DNA from 3 places in the Vibrio sp. QJM3NY_35 genome. Region 1 is predicted to be linked to each of the others. Evidence: predicted binding sites of a transcription regulator. Region 1 holds the regulator's gene; each other region holds the start of a gene.
What was found. The regulator PurR, encoded in region 1, represses purine synthesis genes. The targets are predictions, from matches to a motif close to TNANGNAAACGTTTNCNTNA.
Positions count from the first base shown of each region.

Region 1 (5,095 bases):
GCCAACAAGAGCCGAATTGCGCTTCGTTGACTTCATGACACTCACCACAACGCCACTCTTCATAGATGATCGAATCTTGCTGCTTTTGGTAGTCATTGACGAGCATGCGAGCTTCACTGGCCAATTCTGGCTCATATAACCACACGTAAGGGTCAGTTTCTTCCGTAAATGGGATTTCCCCCTTCAATCCGAACAATCCCTCACCACGAACTTCACAGGCAATATTCTCGCTTTCTAATAATCCACAGATGATATGAGCTTCTGTCGGATTCGATGCACTGAAGATTTTCATTGAAATAGAACCTTATTCGGCTATCTGTGTTATTTAGCTATTATAAATTATTCAGCTACGGGCGCTGAGCGAAACTTACCCATCAACCATTTAGCAACTATTGGGAATATCCCCAATAACGCAAATGACAATAGTACTGAAGGGGAGACGATGCCCGAAAGTGAATCAATTTCTGCGAGCTGAGTACCAGCATTCAAGAAAACCGCCGTCCCCGGTAACATCCCGATTTGACTCGTAATGTAGTAACGACTCACTGACATCGGTGTTAGACCCATCAATAGGTTAATAAGGAAAAATGGGAATACAGGGATCAGACGCAGAGAAAATAGGTAAAACGCGCCGTCTTTTTCAACCCCCTTGTTAATTGTCGCCAATTTGTCACCAAACTTGGTTTGAATCCAGTCACGCAATAGGTAACGGCTACTTAAGAAGGCTAAAGTCGCACCGATCGCACTCGCGAAAGATACCAGCAGCAAGCTATTCCAGAAGCCAAATAGAGCAGCTCCAAGCAGGGTAACAACAGCGGCGCCAGGAATTGAGAAAGCAGTGATCATTACATACGCAACAAAATAGATAGCGGCAGCAGCAATAAAGTTGCTGTCAATATAGTCATTTAAAACGGCTTGTTGGGCCTTAGCATTTTCAAGCGTGAGGTATTGACCAAAATTGACGCCTAACAAGACGATGGTTACTACCAATATAATACCCAATATCATTTTCTTACTCATTGATACTTCCTCTAAATTTTCAATGCATATCGATAGTATAGATAGACAGGTAAAGCTTAGATTAACTTTCAGCAGATATAAAAAAAGCCGCAAAAAATGCGGCTTAGTTATGTAGATACAATGTTAATTGACGCGATTGATAAGCTCTTCACGACGCTGCTGCGGTATAACTGACCAATGTGTACCATTGATCGCACCTTCTAGCGCCCAAAGTAGTTCAATACTGACAGAAGACGCATGCGATTCTTTGATGGCGTTAAATGCGTTTACAGAGCCAGATTCATATAAACGTTCTACAGAATCGATCCCTGCCTTTTTCAACATACGCTCGGTAGCGAGTCGAAGATTAGGCAGATCTTTGAGTCGGGTCGGCTTAGCAGAAGACTGCTCAGCTTTTTCTTCTTTAGCAAAACCTAGAGACGTGGTTGCAAGCTGCAAGATTTTCTCTTGGTCTTGCCAGAGGCCTTCAGGTAAAGCGAAATATTTAGTAACGACAGGGAAACCACGTTTTTTGTAGACGTACGGTTGAAACCCTTGTTGTTCGAATTGTTTCGTTGTGCCTTTGTCTGCGCGTATGTGCAACTGGTCATTTACAACCAGAGCAAACATAGTGTCATCAGCAAAAAGACCGAAGCCACCAAACATTGAGCGTGATTTTATTTTTCCTAGGGACTCAAATAACTTCATCGAGTCCTTTAGTATCGGTTTATCCATGTTATTTATCTCGGTGTATTTGAACTACGCCACCAAATAAGCAGGTCCGAGAGATTAGCAAAATGTTGCAATTAAATTGTCAATAAGCCGTAAATTACCAAATTATTAGTAGTTACTGCATTTTGCCATCGGTAACCCCGCTACCATACCAACGAGTGGTTTAGGCCGGAAGCTTTGCGTCTCACTCTTTCGAGTGGTTTGCCCTGTGCGTGACTGATTGAATAGAATAAAGTTTTTGTTGAATGAAGCTCACAGTTGATATTTCAAAATGTGATATTGCTTCAATTAATGATCTTTCTGTTGTGCATCTGGGTTCATTATAGTTGCTGATAAAAAAAGCGCACCTAAAGGTGCGCTTGATGAAATTAAACTCGAATTATCAATTAATTTAACGTTTTAACTGTGCTTCGTTCAACAATTTCAGGGTGCATTTCGAAGACGCGTTTTTCGTGGTCTTTGTCTTTGATGCGCTCTAATAGAATTTCGAATGCATTCTTACCAACACGACGTTTTGGTTGGTGAACGGTCGTTAGCGGCGGAGAGAAGTATTCAGCCAGTTCGATATTGTCGTAACCGATCACTGAGATATCTTCTGGAATGCGAATGCCTTTTTCTTGCAGGCGGCTCATTAAGCCGAGTGCCATTGTGTCGTTAAAGCAGAATACCGCTGTTGGACGATCTTCCATCTCAACGATTTGTTCTGCAGCAAGAACAGCCGTATCACACTCGAAGTTACCTTCGATGATCATATTTTCATCAGCAGAAATCTTTGCTTCATTCAGTGCGCGCTTGTAACCGGCAATACGTTCAACACATGCTGCTTTGTCTAAGTGGCCACTTAAACATGCAATCTTAGAGTGACCGCGTTCAATAAGGTATTTGGTCGCTAGGTAGCCACCTTCTTCAGAGTTATCGATGATCTTATCAGCCTGAGAGCTCTCTGGGCCCCAGTCCATGATAACTTTAGGGATGTCAGCGTGACGGTCTAACATCTCTCTTAGTTCTTCAGTTAGGTCAGAACACATAACTAAGATGCCATCTACACGTTTCTCTGCAAGCATTCGAATATAGTCACGTTGCTTCTCATAGATACCGCCCGTATTACACAGGATCAAAGTGTAACCTTGACGGTAGCAGTAGCTCTCAACACCATCGATAACTTCAGAGAAGAATAGGTTAGTTGATTGAGTCACTAGCATGCCGATGGTGCGTGTTGTATTACACTTCAAACTACGAGCGACAGCACTTGGTGCATAGTTCAGTTCATCTACGGCTTTGTTTACTTTTTCTTGAGTTGCTTCTGCAACAAAGCGAGTTTTGTTGATTACGTGAGAAACGGTTGTTGTTGATACGCCGGCTAAGCGAGCGACATCTTTTATAGTGGCCATGGTTTTATCCTATTAGAAGCTACTTTCCCAAAGTACGGAATAAAGTAGCCGTTAAGCTACCTAACTAAGAGCTTAAATTTGTAGGGCTCTTTGGGTACTAAAGTGCTAAAAAACAAAAAACCGCTATTGAGCGGCTTGTCTTAACACCGAAATGCTCTGAACTTTAATAAGCATAGCATTTCGTGAATGTTTCATATTTTATCGTTTGCGGTCACAATTTTAGACTGACTAGAAATTACTCGCAATAAAATTCACCCAGAAATCCGGGTGAATTGTCACATTCTACTGAATTTATTTACCTAGTCATCCAATAAGCTATTCACCAGCTAAATATTGAGTGTCTAATTGACAGAATGCGAGTAGCAAAGATGAGACGGAGGCGTAGAAACCGAATTCATCAACGTCATGACATTTCACGTTGAACTTTGGTACCCAAGTCAGCAGTTGTTGTTCGATAAACTGCTGTTGAACGGCAAATGAATTCTCTAGCTCTTCTTCAATATCCGTTTCGTTTGAACGAATGATCAAGTTACCAAGGAAATCGAGTTCGATAGCAATGTGGTCTGCTGGCTCTTTTAGATCTTGGTTCACCACTAAATTGTGCTTAGCCATGATCTCTTCCATATCTTTTGCAGGCTTATCATTCAAAAGGCCAGTTTCACCGATATACATAGAAGCGTAAGGAAGAGCACCGTGTTTATCTGTTTTTAAGAAAAGATCGCAAAAGTCTGCAGACAATTCTAGTTGAGCATCTTCACGTGTTTGTAGGCGGTTAAGCGCATCCACTAGCTTATCAATCGCTGGCTTTAGTGTTTCATTTTCGCCTAGACCAGTTAGGAAAGAACGAATTTCAACAGAGTGGTAGTGATCGAGTTCTTCTTGAGTCAGTTCTTTGGCGAACAAGCTTGATAGCCACCAGTATATTTCTGCTCTTTGCTCGTTGAACGCTTTCGTATCTTTCATTTAAATAATCCTAATATCATCTTTCGTCATACTTAGGGTATGAAGGCTAACTAAACAGTGATACTTATCGAACACAAAGTCACTCGTTAGTAGTAATACCTATATTGAATTGCGATGGACGATAAATAGCAAGGTTTAAGATTGTCTTGTATCAAAAAAAATCCATGTTTCTGGCTTTTATCTTCTGTACCACTAGAATTGTTACTAGTTATGAATAGAATAGTCACTGAAACTATTAAATAAGAAAAGTGGTGTAGATGAGCTATCACGTATTAGTCGTAGAAGATGATGTGGTAACCCGCAGTAAACTGGTTGGATACTTCCAGAACGAGGGTTATACAGTGAGCGAAGCAGAAAGCGGCGCTCAAATGAGAAACGTGTTAGAAGAAAACAACGTTGACCTCATTATGCTGGACATCAACTTACCAGGCGAAGATGGATTGATGCTAACTCGCGAATTACGCAGTCAATCAGACATTGGAATTATTTTAGTTACTGGACGCACGGATAGCATCGACAAGATCGTTGGCCTTGAAATGGGCGCTGACGATTACGTTACTAAACCCTTCGAACTTCGCGAGTTATTAGTTCGAGTTAAAAACCTACTTTGGCGTATCTCTGCTGCTCGTAAAACAGCAGCGGGCGCTGTAGAAGAAACATCAGATGAGTCTGTGGTTCGTTTTGGTGAGTGGACATTTGATATCCCTCGTCGTGCGTTAAGCAAAAACGGCGAACCGGTGAAACTGACCAAAGCAGAATACGAACTGCTAGTGGCGTTGTCTTCTTACCCTAACCAAGTATTAAGCCGCGAACGTATTCTGAATATGATCAGTCACCGAGTGGACGCGCCTAATGACCGTACTATCGACGTGCTGATTCGTCGTATGCGTGCAAAAATGGAGTTCGATCCTAAGAACCCACAAATTTTTGTGACGGTTCACGGTGAAGGTTACATGTTCGCTGGTGATTGATTTCCTTCGGGAGTGATTAATTAACAACGACATTTAAAC
Region 1 is NZ_CM173507.1:2,213,634-2,218,728, reverse strand. It holds gene AC3CH3_RS09945 (putative signal transducing protein) at 1-292, opposite strand, end outside; gene AC3CH3_RS09940 (TVP38/TMEM64 family protein) at 340-1,020, opposite strand; gene AC3CH3_RS09935 (TfoX/Sxy family DNA transformation protein) at 1,144-1,734, opposite strand; cyclic di-GMP riboswitch class I at 1,862-1,947, opposite strand; gene purR (HTH-type transcriptional repressor PurR) at 2,118-3,122, opposite strand; gene torD (molecular chaperone TorD) at 3,438-4,085, opposite strand; gene torR (two-component system response regulator TorR) at 4,343-5,056, shown strand.

Region 2 (5,095 bases), 920 kb from region 1:
TCATGCTCTTGAAGCTCAGCCATGTAGCCTTCGTCTTCACGAAGCTGGGTGAGTTTTTTAAGCTTGCTGATGAGTGAATCACAGCCAGACAGCGCAGTTTGATACTGCTTAAGAGTGTGTTGTTCACGCTCGGCAGCAACCTTAGCCAGCCCTTCTTTACCAAATAGATTCTCGACAGCATCAATCACTTGAATGGTGAGTTCACCATGTCGGTCTGAAAATTGGCTATGACCTTGTTGAGTCAGGGACCAGTGGCGAGTCGGGCGACCCACTTTCACTTTCACATCATGAAACGCAAGAATACCGTCATCTTCCAGGCTTTGCAGATGTTGCCTTGCCCCCATTGTCGTCATGCCAAATTCTTCTGACAGTTGTTTCGCGGTTACCGCGCCTTGACGCTTAATGGTCTGTAAGATTCTGTCGCTTGTTTTCATACTATCCCTACCTAATGAACCTTACTATTATGAGGCAAGGTGTTTATAAAGCAAACCATTTACTATATTGATGATAATTTACTCTATAGATAGCGTTTTACTCTATTGGCTACCATGGTCAGATTCTGGTGCGCTAATAAAACAAAAGGCTGATACTAGGTATCAGCCTTGGAATATTCTGTTTCACCGAATTTAGGCTTACAGGATATGACCTACTATTTCTGGATCTTTACGCTCTAGGTAGTGGGTAGATTTGATGCGGCGAATTGTACGGCAGCGGCCACGGATAAGCAGGGTTTCTGTGGTTGCGATATTACCTTGACGAGAAATACCTTCTAGCAAGTCACCCTTAGTGATGCCTGTTGCTGAAAATACAATGTTGTCGCTGCGAGCCATATCTTCCATCTTCAACACGATACCCGCCGTTACGCCCATTTCTGCGCAGCGCTCAAGTTCAAGTTCACCGTGCTTGCGGTTCTCTTCTGTGTCGCCTTTAACTTCATGGCGAGGTAGAAGACGACCGTGCATGTCGCCGTCGAGTGCGCGAATTACCGCAGCCGAAACCACACCTTCAGGTGCGCCGCCGATGCAGTACATGACGTCTACTTCGCTGTCTGGCATACAGGTTAAGATAGAAGCCGCAACATCACCGTCTGGCACAGCAAATACACGAACGCCCATTGCTTGCATGTCGGCGATGATTTGATCATGACGAGGCTTAGCAAGCGTGGTTACCACTAGAGTATCGAGTGTTTTACCTAGTGCTTTCGCGATGTTTTCTAGGTTTTCTGTTAGTGGCAGTTCTAGGTCAATCACGCCTTTAGCGCCAGGGCCAACAACCAACTTTTCCATGTACATATCAGGCGCTTTAAGGAAGCTGCCTTTTTCGCCTGCCGCCAATACAGCCAATGCATTTGATTGGCCCATTGCTGTCATGCGTGTCCCTTCAATTGGGTCAACTGCGATGTCGACAGCGTCGCCGCCCACACCTACGTTTTCGCCGATGTACAGCATAGGTGCATCATCGATTTCACCTTCGCCGATAACAATCTCACCGCTAATTTCGGTTTTGTTTAATAGGCTACGCATTACTTCTACAGCAGCGCCATCTGCAGCGTTTTTATCGCCACGGCCAAGCCACTTGTAACCAGCTAGTGCTGCACCTTCTGTGACACGAGAGAATGACATTGCTAAATCGCGTTTCATGCGGACTCCAAAATTTTCAAAGGGGGAATAGAAATTTCGCGGCGAATTTTACCATATCCAAAAGGAAACGTTTGCCTTTTTGTTTTTTGGAGATTGCTCTCGATCAATTCGCAGTGGAAAACAGTTATTATTCATCAAAATAATCGGTTTGCCGTTGTGGCGGTAATCGTTCACGTCAATATTCGGTAAAAAGCGCTGTTTTTTTCATCGAATGGCGCAAAATATCGAATATATTGAGTGTTTATCCTTGCTCTGCTGAGTAGAATGGGGAAATAAGTGGAGTGAACCTTCACCATCAAACGGATAACTTAAAGGTAGGCCAGAATGTCTTTTGAAGTACTAGAGCAGCTAGAAGCAAAAATTCAAACAGCAGTAGATACAATTGCACTTCTTCAAATGGAAGTGGAAGAGCTTAAAGAAGAGAAACAAGCACTAGCAACAGAAGCTGGTGAGCTTAAAGCAAGCCGTCACGAGCTAGAGCAAAAAACTCAGCAAATGCAGGAAGAGCATTCAGCATGGCAAGATCGCATCCGTAACCTTCTTGGAAAAATGGATGAAGTAGAGTAATCGACTCTTCAGATTTAAAAAAACGCCCGCTACTCAGTAGCGGGCGTTTTTGTTTGCGTTCTAATACTTCGTATTCTTATGCTTTGTTGTCGTGTTCAAAGCCGAGTGGGTTACTCGACCTCTTCTTCCTCGACATCCAAATCAAGTTCTACATCTAGAGGTTCGGCAGAAAGAATGATGCCGGTGTTATCTGCGTACAGGTAATCTTCGGGTAAGAAGGTCACGCTGCCAAAGTTCACGGGTACGTCTAATTCACCGACACCTTCTTGGCTCGCTCCAACAGGGATAGAAGCCAAGGCTTGGATACCTAGGTTCATGTCTTCAAGCTCATCGACTTCACGAACACAGCCGTAAACCACAATACCTTCCCACTCATTATCTTCGGCAAGCAGGGCAATCTCAGCATCAATCAGCGCTTTACGCAGTGAGCCGCCACCGTCGATTAACAACACACGCCCTAGACCATCTTGCTCTAGTACAGAACGAATCAAAGCGTTGTCTTCAAAACACTTTAATGTCGTGATTTGTCCTGCGAAGGATGCACGTCCACCGAAGTTGCTGAACATTGGTTCCACGACATCAACTTGATCCAAATATATGTCGCACAGTGCTGAAGTGTTGTATTCCATTCGTATACCTTTTGAACAATGAGCTTACTTTGAGTATATCGGTGCTTGATCCCTTTGCAATGATTAGTCTCATTTAACTCAATAGAGTTTGAGCTACGACAACCCCTGCAAACAATAGGTTAGTGACCAGTGAGCATTTCACAATCACTGGCATCATTGGTGCAATCTGCGCGGGTTTTTCGGTTTCCCAAACAGCTTTGCCATGTTTATAAACAATAATAATACTCAGTAAAAACGGCAGGCTGATCCAGGCTGGCTTTTCTTGAATCAGTAGGTAAATAGCGAAAGACGCAAGGGCGAGACCAAGCAAGGCGAAATGATAGTGCTTAGCTTTGCGCTGTCCTAGGCGAACTGCCATGGTACGTTTACCACATTCGCTGTCGTTTTCGATGTCACGCATGTTGTTGATATTGAGTACCGCAACCGCCATCAAGCCACAGCCTAATGCTGGAAGGAACAGGCTTGGTTCAACATGACCTGTGTGTAAGAAGTAAGTCCCCGATACACCTAACAAACCAAAGAAGATAAATACCGATAAGTCGCCGAGGCCAATGTAGCCATAAGGCTTATTACCCACGGTGTAAGCAATGGCTGCCACAATCGCTAATACGCCTAATGCAATGAAAGATAAGATACTTTCAATTGAGGTCAACGCATGGAAAATTAGAATCAGCCCGGCAATCATAGTAAACACGATATTGAGGATGATGGCTTGCTTCATGGTTTTAGCGGTGACCGCGCCAGACTGCATCGCACGTGTTGGACCGAGGCGATTTTCGTTGTCGGTGCCTTTTACTGCATCACCATAGTCATTGGCTAGGTTCGACAAAATTTGTAATAGGGTGGCGGTTAAAAAAGCCAGTAGTGCTATCGATAAAGAAAACTGATCGCTGGCGAACGCTAAACTACTTCCTGTAAGAATAGAGACGAGTGCGAGAGGCAGAGTTTTCGGTCGTGCGGCATCAAGCCAAATCAGTAGAGATTGTTTCATCGTAGGTCTATTTCGTTGTAAGTCTTCGTTTCATACTGTGATTTGAGTATACGCCCATTTTTCGGGTAATAAAAAGCCCACTCGAAAGTGGGCCTTGAATTCGCTTATTAGCTGCTATTTCTTTGAGTTAGAGCAATAAGTTGGAGTTTCGTGTGCTACAGGATGAAGCGGCTTAGGTCTTCGTCTTCAACGAACTCGCCAAGCTTCGCTGTTACGTAAGCTTCATCAATAACAAGCTTGCTGCCAGCTTTGTCTGTTGCTTCGAATGAAATCTCATCCATTAGACGCTCCATTACCGTGTGTAGACGACGCGCACCGATGTTCTCAGTGGTTTCGTTTACGCGCCATGCTGCGTCCGCAATCTGGTTGATGCCATCTTCAGTGAACTCAATGCTCACATCTTCTGTTTTCATTAGGGCAATGTATTGCTCTGTTAGAGATGCTTTTGGTTCAGTCAGGATGCGTTTGAAGTCATGCGCTGATAGTGCTTCAAGTTCTACGCGGATTGGTAGACGACCTTGTAGCTCAGGGATCAGGTCAGATGGCTTAGCCACTTGGAATGCGCCTGATGTGATAAACAAGATGTGGTCAGTTTTAACCATGCCGTGCTTGGTTGATACTGTGCTGCCTTCGATAAGAGGCAGTAGGTCACGCTGAACACCTTCGCGAGATACGTCTGGGCCTGAGCTGTCGCCACGCTTACAGATTTTGTCGATCTCATCGATGAAGACGATGCCGTTGTTTTCAGCGTTGAAGATCGCGTTCTCTTTTAGCTCTTCTTGGTTCACAAGCTTTGAAGCTTCTTCTTCCGTCAGTGCTTTGAATGCGTCTTTGATTTTCATCTTACGCTTTTTCTTGGTGTCGCCTGCTAGGTTTTGGAACATGCCTTGCAGCTGGTTTGTCATCTCTTCCATGCCTGGAGGTGACATGATTTCAACGCCCATTTGCGGCGCGGCTACATCAACTTCGATTTCTTTGTCGTCTAACTTACCTTCACGCAGTTTCTTGCGGAAAATCTGGCGAGTGTTTGAAGAGGTGGTGTCTTCTGTTGATTGCTCGTTCTGACCCCAAGCATCACGTGCTGGTGGTAGAAGGGCATCAAGAATGCGTTCTTCAGCTTGTTCTTCAGCGCGGTACTGTACTTTCTCCATCGCTTGTTGGTGTGTCATCTTGATTGCAACGTCCGTTAGATCACGGATGATTGTCTCAACTTCTTTACCAACGTAGCCAACTTCGGTGAACTTAGTCGCTTCTACCTTGATGAAAGG
Region 2 is NZ_CM173507.1:3,133,004-3,138,098, reverse strand. It holds gene AC3CH3_RS14260 (helix-turn-helix transcriptional regulator) at 1-434, opposite strand, end outside; gene glpX (class II fructose-bisphosphatase) at 633-1,640, opposite strand; gene zapB (cell division protein ZapB) at 1,965-2,207, shown strand; gene rraA (ribonuclease E activity regulator RraA) at 2,318-2,836, opposite strand; gene AC3CH3_RS14240 (1,4-dihydroxy-2-naphthoate polyprenyltransferase) at 2,910-3,827, opposite strand; gene hslU (ATP-dependent protease ATPase subunit HslU) at 3,983-5,095, opposite strand, start outside.
Region 2: a site for PurR is predicted at 1,700-1,719, ahead of glpX (class II fructose-bisphosphatase). Genes of this name have one in related genera too.

Region 3 (5,095 bases), 450 kb from region 1:
GGTATCACGGCGAAAGGTGGCTGGGAATCGGTTAAACGTCACTTCCGCGAAATGGGTATCAACTGTCAAAGCACAGACTTCACTGCAATTGGTGTAGGTGATATGGCAGGCGACGTATTTGGTAACGGTATGTTGCTATCTAAGCACATTCGCTTACAAGCTGCGTTTAACCACATGCACATCTTCATTGACCCGAATCCAGAGTCGGCATCAAGCTGGGTAGAGCGTGACCGTTTGTTTAATCTGCCTCGCTCAAGCTGGGAAGATTACAATAAAGATCTTATTTCTCAAGGTGGTGGCATCTTCTCTCGTCGAGCGAAGTCTATCTCTTTAACACCTGAAATTCAGAAAATGCTGGGCACCAAGAAAGCATCAATGGCACCCAATGACTTGATCAAAGCGATCTTGTCTATGAAGGTTGATCTACTTTGGAACGGCGGTATTGGTACTTACGTTAAGTCTTCTAGTGAGACTCATACCGATGTGGGTGACCGTGCAAATGACGTGCTACGTATCGACGGCCGTGACCTGAAAGCTAAGGTTGTTGGTGAAGGCGGTAACTTGGGTATGACTCAATTGGGTCGTATTGAATACGCTCTAACGGGCGGTCGAGTTAATACTGACTTTGTCGATAACGTTGGTGGTGTAGATTGCTCGGATAACGAAGTTAACATTAAGATCTTCTTGAATGGCTTAGTGTCTAATGGTGACCTAACCGTTAAGCAACGTAACCAAGTTCTTGAATCTATGGAAGACGAAGTAGGCGAGATTGTACTAGATGACGCATACTGCCAAGCTGAGTCTATCTCTGTTACTGAGCATCAAGGTGTAGGCTTAGTGAAAGAGCAAATCCGCTTTATCCACACAATGGAAAAAGCAGGGTACTTAGACCGTGGTTTGGAATACATACCAGATGATGAAACGCTGCTAGAGCGTGAGAAGCAGGGCCAAGCACTAACAAGACCTGAGCTATCAGTATTGATCGCTTACGGTAAAATGGTTCTAAAAGAAGACCTTGTGAGTGATGACATTGCGAATGATGAGTTCCATGCTCAACAACTGATGCAGTACTTCCCAACAGAGTTACGCCGTAACTACTCTCAGCACATGGATAACCATCCACTTCGTGCAGAGATCATTGCGACTGCGCTTGCTAACCAAATGGTTAACGAGATGGGCTGTAACTTCGTGACTCGCTTGCAAGAAGAGACGGGCGCGAACATTGTTGATATTGCGAATGCTTACGCGGCATCACGTGAAATCTACGGCCTGGGTAAGGTATTAAAGAGCATCCGTGAACTGGACAACATCTCAAGTTCTGAAGCTCAATACGAATTGCTTTACCATGTACGTCGTACGCTTCGTCGTCTAGCACGCTGGTTGCTAAGAAATCGTACCGGTAAACAGTCAGTGAATGCATTGATTGAGCTTTACCAAGGTGATGTCGTTGCGATTACTGAAAAGCTGGATGAAAACCTAGTGGCTTCAGAAGTAGAAGAGCATCAAGCAATGGCTCAACTTTGGATTGACCAAGGTGTAAACGCTGAGCTGGCTAACTCAGTGGCTCGTTTGTCTAGCCTGTACTCAGCACTGGATATATCCACAGTGGCTCGTGAAACAGGTAAAACTGTACAACAAGCGTCTAAGCTTTACTTCAATCTAGGCGACCGTTTGTCACTGCACTGGTTCTTGAAACAAATCAATGGCCAAGCTGTAGACAACAACTGGCAAGCACTGGCGCGTGCAGCATTCAGAGAAGATCTGGATTGGCAGCAACGTCAGTTAACTGGCCAAGTACTTAACTGTGGTTGTGCTTCAGACATCGATGTGATTAAAGCGCTTGATGACTGGATGGAAAGTAACTCTGTTTCTCTACATCGTTGGGAAAGCATCTTAAACGAATTCAAAGTGGGTTCTGTTCATGAGTTTGCTAAGTTCTCAGTAGCACTGCGTGAATTGATGCTGTTGAATCTAAACTGCATGTCGAAAGACTAGTCACTAGATAAGACGAAAAAGTATAAGGGCAGGCCACAAGGTCTGCCTTTTTTCTTTTCGGTAAAGTCGAAACAATGGGACTAACGATTTTTGAAGAACCAACTTCGACGCACACGTTGTTTGTTGTTAAGCGAGCTGGTGGTTGTAATAGGGCTGAGATTAGAAATGGCTTAATAACCTGAAGAAACGATAACGTTTGCTTAATAATGAACCTCATTCGTTAGCAAACTCGATTATCTTACCCTTACAGGCAGTAATAGATTGAATAGTTGGATAAATAAGTAAATAATATCGCCCCGTTTACACGGGGCTTTTTTCTATCGGAGGCACAATGCTTTACCGTCTAGCCAGAACTGGCTTTTTCCAACTTGATGCCGAAAAGGCACATGATCTTGCAATTCAAAATTTCAAACGCTTCACAGGCACACCTATTGATCTTTTGTATCGCCAACAATTACCTCACCGACCTGTAGAGTGCATGGGTCTTACTTTTAAAAACCCAGTTGGCTTAGCTGCTGGCCTAGATAAAAACGGCGAATGTATTGATGCATTTGGCGCAATGGGTTTTGGTTTCGTTGAAGTAGGAACGGTGACTCCACGTCCGCAAGCGGGTAACGACAAACCTCGTTTATTCCGTCTTGTTGAAGCTGAAGGTATCATCAACCGCATGGGCTTTAACAACCTAGGCGTCGACAACCTTGTTGAGAATGTTAAGAAGTCGAACTACGATGGTATCTTAGGCATTAACATCGGTAAGAACAAAGACACACCAATTGAAAAGGGCGCTGAAGATTACTTGATCTGTATGGAGAAGGTATATCAATACGCTGGTTACATTGCTGTGAACATCTCTTCACCAAACACTCCAGGACTTCGTTCTCTACAATACGGCGAAGCTCTAGACGATCTATTGTCTGAACTTAAAACGAAACAATCTGAACTGGAAGAGAAGCATGGTAAATATGTGCCTCTTGCTCTTAAGATTGCTCCGGATCTAAGCGACGACGAAATTCGCCAAATTTGTGAGTCATTGATCAAAAATAAGATCGATGGTGTGATCGCAACAAACACAACATTGGATCGTTCAATCGTTGAAGGCATGAAACATTGCGATGAAGCGGGTGGCCTAAGTGGACGTCCTGTTCAATCTCGTAGTACTGAAGTAGTTCGTAAACTTCACGAAGAGCTGGGTGACAAACTGCCGATCATTGGAGTAGGTGGTGTTGACTCGTATGTTGCTGCAAAAGAGAAAATGATGGCGGGCGCGAAGCTTGTACAGGTTTACTCTGGTTTCATCTACAAAGGCCCAGGCCTAGTTGGCGACATCGTTAAAAATCTATAAGCTGAAAATTGCTTTTATTTTTGAAAAGCGACAATCTGGCATCGTCTTACTAAAAGAGACACTGTAACTCACTGAGTTGTAGAGAAAAGCGATAAGAAAGAGGAATTCATTTCCTCTTTTTTTTTGCCTATTGCTCAGTAAAATTACTGTAATTGAAGGTAATTTTGCGTTTTACCTAATGGAATGGTTCAACAGTGTGAGACGAAATGATGCTTAAACCTAGCGATACATGGAGTTGGTATTACGATGAGCAGCAATGTTCATTAATGCTAAACCTCGGAGAGGATATGATTTTCAAAACGAATCTGGTCCGCAATAAGCTGGTGGACTGCGCGTTTAGAGATAATGAATTCACCGTTGATGACGCATCTTCATACCAAACCTTCAAAGAACAAATTTCTGGCTTAGAACTGTCTGAGCCTCGTCAAGCTGAACTCGCGCTTTATTGTGTAGCAGCAAAGCGCTTCCATAAGCCTGTACAGCCTAAGAGTTGGTTCTTCGACTCACAAGGTACAAGCCATGAACACCCTCAAGAGGGGGACATAGTACAAATGAGTAACGAGCATAGCTTAGGTTACTTCATCGTACTAGAAGTGGGAGAGTGTGCGAGCCTTTGTGCATTTGTCGACCTAGAAGAGTTTCTGCTTACACCTTCAAAAGGGTTACGCTTTGGCGACTCGATTAAGGTCATGCACGATAGAATGATAGACGCGAACGCTATTCTTCATCAAACGCACATTGCGATGGTCGGTTAGCCTTCTATTTAGTCCATCATTTCTCACACACATCGCAACGCGTGAACCTGTCAAACCTTCCCCAAAATCGGCTCAATAGCCGATTTTTTTGTGCCTAAAAAACCTCATCCTGATAAATACATCACTGCCTAACCATTTAAATAGTGAACTTACGACTATTTTTTCGCCTTAATTTCTGCCTGTTTTCATCACTAGAAGTGTAATTTGCCCATCTTTATTCCCTGTTTTTGCCTATTTGTAGCTAACTTTCACCCATAAATCCCTCTTGGTATATACCAATTTTGGGGTGAATATAAATTCACACTGTCGCTTTGAGCGGTATTGGGTCATGAATCGTGTTGGATTGATAAGTCTTATGTTCTAAGGGGGGGGTGGGTAAGCGATCGCTTCAAGGCTGTGCGTTTGCTAGCCAGTTAGAAGAAAGATTCAATGAAAAGACGAGTTTAGTGTGATGCTCTAGTAACAAATTCAGGTATAATCGAGCTCATTTTTATCAATAAAAGAACACTATGAATCAATATCTAGCGGTTACCTCAAATGGCCTTGAGAATTTATTAGTTGAAGAACTAACCCAACTAGGGATTACAAACGCAAAACCTGTTCAAGCAGGTGTTAAATTCAAAGCCACCAATGAGCAAATTTATCGTTGTTGTTTGTGGAGCCGTTTGGCTTCTCGATTTGTACGTGTCCTTTCTGAATTTACTTGTATGGACGACATGGATTTGTACCTATCAACCACTGCGGTTAACTGGGTAAACCAATTCCATAGTTCAAAGCGTTTTGTTGTTGACTTCAATGGTACGAACAACGAAATCCGCAACAGCCAATACGGTGCGATGAAAGTAAAAGATGCCGTTGTCGATTGCTTCGAGAAGAAGTCTCTACCTCGTCCTTCTATCAACAAAGAGAACCCAGACATTCGTATCCACGTTCGTCTACACCGTGACAAAGCGATTCTTGGTGTTGATATGGTAGGTAGCGGTCTGCATCAACGTGGTTACCG
Region 3 is NZ_CM173507.1:1,768,349-1,773,443, reverse strand. It holds gene AC3CH3_RS08225 (NAD-glutamate dehydrogenase) at 1-1,995, shown strand, start outside; gene pyrD (quinone-dependent dihydroorotate dehydrogenase) at 2,327-3,337, shown strand; gene AC3CH3_RS08215 (cell division protein ZapC) at 3,544-4,092, shown strand; gene rlmKL (bifunctional 23S rRNA (guanine(2069)-N(7))-methyltransferase RlmK/23S rRNA (guanine(2445)-N(2))-methyltransferase RlmL) at 4,602-5,095, shown strand, end outside.
Region 3: a site for PurR is predicted at 2,180-2,199, ahead of pyrD (quinone-dependent dihydroorotate dehydrogenase). Genes of this name have one in related genera too.